2 regions of the Priestia sp. FSL W8-0524 genome follow, and region 2 is predicted to be linked to the other one. Evidence: riboswitches for the same ligand, from Rfam matches in the RefSeq annotation. Region 2 holds a riboswitch; the other holds the start of a gene.
The links. A riboswitch is a leader RNA that binds a small molecule or an ion and turns the genes downstream of it on or off. The one in region 2 is predicted to bind glycine.
Positions count from the first base shown of each region.

Region 1: another riboswitch for glycine. It lies ahead of gcvT (glycine cleavage system aminomethyltransferase GcvT); the one in region 2 lies ahead of NST66_RS00485 (amino acid permease).

Region 1 is NZ_JBBOUG010000001.1:4,150,429-4,152,636, reverse strand. Features, by position in the region: gene NST66_RS21695 (DEAD/DEAH box helicase) at 1-710, opposite strand, end outside; glycine riboswitch at 891-983, shown strand; gene gcvT (glycine cleavage system aminomethyltransferase GcvT) at 1,196-2,208, shown strand, end outside.
Region 2 is NZ_JBBOUG010000001.1:101,370-103,577, reverse strand. Features, by position in the region: gene NST66_RS00485 (amino acid permease) at 1-1,140, opposite strand, end outside; glycine riboswitch at 1,300-1,380, opposite strand; gene NST66_RS00480 (FAD-binding oxidoreductase) at 1,580-2,208, opposite strand, start outside.

The DNA.
Region 1 (2,208 bases), 4.0 Mb from region 2:
GAAAATAATTCTTCGAAATAGTCTTTATTGCCGAGATGGCCAGGCTTTAAAAGAGAGACTAAGTTGAAAATTTCTTCAATTCGATTTTGAATCGGTGTTGCGGTTAGCAACAGACAAAATTTCTTTTTCAGGCTTTGAACAAATTCATAGTTTTTTGTTTTGTTGTTTTTAAGTTTATGAGCTTCATCAATGATGATGAGGTCGTAGTCTTGTTCTAGCACAATTTCTCGATGAGGGGAACGTTTTGCTGTATCAATTGAAGATACAACGATGTCACACTGATCCCACACATATGATTTTCTTTGAGGGACCGCGGGAATATAAAATTTTTGATTCAATTCCATAGCCCACTGTGAAACAAGCGAAGCTGGAACTAAAATGAGAACTTTTTTAACAAGCCCGCGAATCATATATTCCTTCAAAATTAACCCTGCTTCAATCGTTTTCCCTAGTCCTACTTCATCTGCTAAAATGGCTTTCCCATTCATTGTTTCGACTACTTGTTTGGCTACTTCGAGCTGATGAGGAAGCGGCGTTAAATCGGCTAGATGTGTTGGGCTTTGTAGCCCTTCAAATTCTGAGATAAGCGTTTGGTCTTCTATTTCATAGGCAAGTTTATACAAATCCCATGCAGACCAAGGGCCGTCTTGCTCCAATTTAGTTGAGAAGGCTGCTTCCCATGTTTCATCGATGTTTAATTTCACTTTCATGATAAAAATGCTCCTTTGTAAAAAATTTTTATTGAACAAATGATAAGAATCAGGTAGGATAAAAATATATTTAGAAAATTTGAAAAAGAAAATAGATTAGCACTTTACAAATGATTGTGTGAATAAAGATAGATACATCTTTCAGTAGTATGCCCAACTTTACCAACTTTATAGAAGCGAATGACGACACGGGGAGAGACTACTTGAATGTAGCGCCGAAGGAGCAAGCAATAAAATTGTGAATCTCTCAGGCAAAAAGACTCTTGTTTGACGCAGCTCTGGAGAGTGTCTATGCGTTTATAGACCACCCACGAGGCAAACCTATTCGTTTATAGGTAAACTTTCAGGTGAAAAGGACAGAGACTTCCTACTAAATACAGTAGGGGGTTTTCTGTCCTTTTTTGTTTGGATACATAGTGATCCCCACACTATTTGAAAACTCCCCGTTATGAAAAGTTTCACGTGAAAAAGAGGAGGACATAAATATGACAACAGAATTACACAAAACGCCGCTTTATGATACCTATCAAAGATATGGTGCCAAAACAATTGATTTTGGAGGATGGGCTCTTCCCGTTCAATTTTCTTCTATTAAAGAAGAGCATGAAGCTGTACGTACAAAGGCAGGTCTTTTTGATGTCTCTCATATGGGAGAAATTCTTGTGACAGGAGCTGATAGCTTAGCTTTTCTTCAGCATACGATGACAAATGACGTTTCTACCCTTGTAGATGGAAAAGCGCAGTATACGGCTATGTGTTATGAAGACGGAGGCACGGTAGATGATTTGCTGATTTACAAAAAAGCAGATCAAGAGTATTTGCTGGTCGTAAACGCTGCTAATATTCAAAAAGACTATGAGTGGCTTGTGTCTCACAAGCAAAAAGATGTAACGCTCGTTAATCAATCTGATGAAACTGCGCAGCTAGCATTACAAGGTCCTTTAGCAGAAAAAGTTTTACAAACGTTAACGAATGAAAATTTAGCTTCATTAAAGCCATTTACATTTGCTGATGATGTAGAAGTAGCGAATGTAAATGCTCTCGTTTCACGTACTGGATATACCGGAGAAGATGGTTTTGAAATTTATTGTTCTTCAGCTGACGCCTCTCACTTGTGGACGGCTATTTTAGAAGCAGGAAGTGAGGACGGTGTGTTGCCTTGCGGACTAGGAGCTCGCGATACGCTTCGTTTTGAAGCTACTTTGGCTTTATATGGCCAAGAGCTTTCAAAAGATATTACGCCCATTGAAGCTCGAATTGGATTTGCAGTAAAGACGAACAAAGACAGCTTTATTGGAAAAGAAGTGTTAAAAGAACAGCGTGAAAGCGGGGCACCTCGTAAGCTGGTAGGAATTGAAATGATTGATAAAGGTATACCAAGACACGGTTACGAAGTATTTGCAGATGAAGAACAAATTGGATTTGTGACAACAGGTACACAGTCACCGACATTAAAGAAAAACATCGGTTTAGCGCTATTATCAGCAGAGTATACAGA
Region 2 (2,208 bases):
ATATCTTAGATGGCAAATCAAAATGATACTCCACACCCAAATGAAACAAATAGCGCTGATGGTTGTTACGATGCCAAAAGCTTGATCTGGTATCAGTTTGCTTAGCAAAGCTCCCGCCGAGATAACCAGCGTAGATACAAACAATCCGTTGCTTGGTACGTGGTTTTTGTTCAGTTTTGCAAACGTAGATGGCCCTTGGTCATTTTTACTTAAGTTATATAAGATACGGCTTGTTGAAAACATTCCGCTATTACAAGCAGAAGCGGCTGAAGTTAATACAACAAAATTAATAATTCCAGCAGCAAGCGGAATTCCGACTAAACTAAAGGTTTTAACAAATGGGCTTTCTGCTGCATTCAATTCCATCCACGGGTTAATAAATAAAAGGACGATAAGCGCTCCAACATAGAAAAATAAGATTCGCAGCGGAATTTTATTAATGGCCGATGGAATATTTTTTTGGGGATTTGATGTTTCCGCTGCCGATACCCCTACCAATTCAACCCCGACGTATGCGAAAATAACCATTTGGAATGAAAGTAAGAAACCTGAAACACCGTTTGGAAACAGTCCTCCATGATTCCAAAGATTTTGAACCGTAACGGATCCTGCATCTGTTTTAAATCCGATTACCAGTAAAATAACGCCAATAACAATTAACGCAAGAATCGTAATAACCTTTATTAAAGCAAACCAAAACTCTAATTCTCCAAATAATTTTACGGTTAATAAGTTAAGTCCTAATAAAATGATTACACAAATAAGTGCAGGAATCCACTGAGGAATATTGAACCAATATTTCACATATACGCCAACGGCAATCACATCAGCCATAGCTGTCATGATCCAGCAAAACCAGTACGTCCACCCTGTGACAAATGAAGCCCATGGTCCAAGATACTCTTCAGCAATATCTGTTAACGATTGATAACCTGCTTTAGACAGCAGTAGTTCTCCTAGCGCTCTCATCACAAAGAAAAGCGCAATACCCACAATTAAATAAGCAAAGATGATAGAGGGACCTGCAAGCTGTATGGCTTTACCAGAACCTAAAAATAATCCTGTCCCAATGGTTCCTCCAATCGCGATTAGCTGAACATGACGATTGGATAAATCCCTCTTTAATTCTCGTTGTTCCAACTCTAACTCCTCCTAACAATAAAACCTTTGATGCGATCGTGCGGACTACAAAATAAAGTCCAATAAAAAAAGAGATTGGATGCGCTCCAATCTCATGGTCATAAGAATAACAAATATTATGGTACATGCTACCAATTAGTAACATGCCAAATAAATATCCGGTACTCTTCTGTCCTTTTGCCTGAGATTGTGAACCCTTCGGCGTCGCGAAACTATCGCGATCTCTCCAGAAGCTGCTCCTGCTATAGTGTGATCCATAGCAATCATAGCTTTCTACGTATTAAATTTTCCGATCAAGATAATGACTGTCGAATAGTTGTTTATTCTAATACCAGTTGGATGCTTTGTCAACAAGAAAGATGACTTTCATTTATTTACCTTCTTCGAAAGAAGGTAATGAAACAGGTTCAATCGTCAACTTAGTATCCTTTTCTACATGCTACCTGAGTCCCTGCGGAAACCTAAATACGTTAAATGGATCGTACTTTTTATTTACTCTTTCTAACCGCTCTGCGTTGTCTCCAAAATACTCATACTCGTAGTTTCTAAGGTTGCTGATAGGGAAATTCACATAGGAGCCTTTCGTAATACGTTTAATATATTGAAATCGCTTGTACAGCCACTCTCTGTTTGCTCGTGCAAACGCATCGTCTGTCCATACAGATTGAAAGCCCAGGATATATCTAGCGTTTCTGTAAAAGAAGGCCGTTTCTCTGTTACCAACACTGCGAATTTCTCCTCCTAGTGCATAAAAAGAAATCGCGGCGTAAACGGAACCTTCTGCTGGACGCTGTATGAGATCTGCAAGATTTTCAAGCTCGCCAACTGAATAACTTCTTTGCACAAATCTTCCCGTTGACTTAAATTTTTCAGACGGAGGATAGGTTGCTTCTATCTTTTGTACCGCTTCAAGAAAAGATAATGACTCTAGCTCGACTCGGAACCCCTCCACCTCTGCAAAAGGCTGCAAGATCTTTCGAGCTCTTTCTGGAGATCCGTAAAAGAAGCCGTTCGCAAATATGCCCATTCCTTCTCCTTCTGCATTATAAAAACTGGCAACTAGCGTCA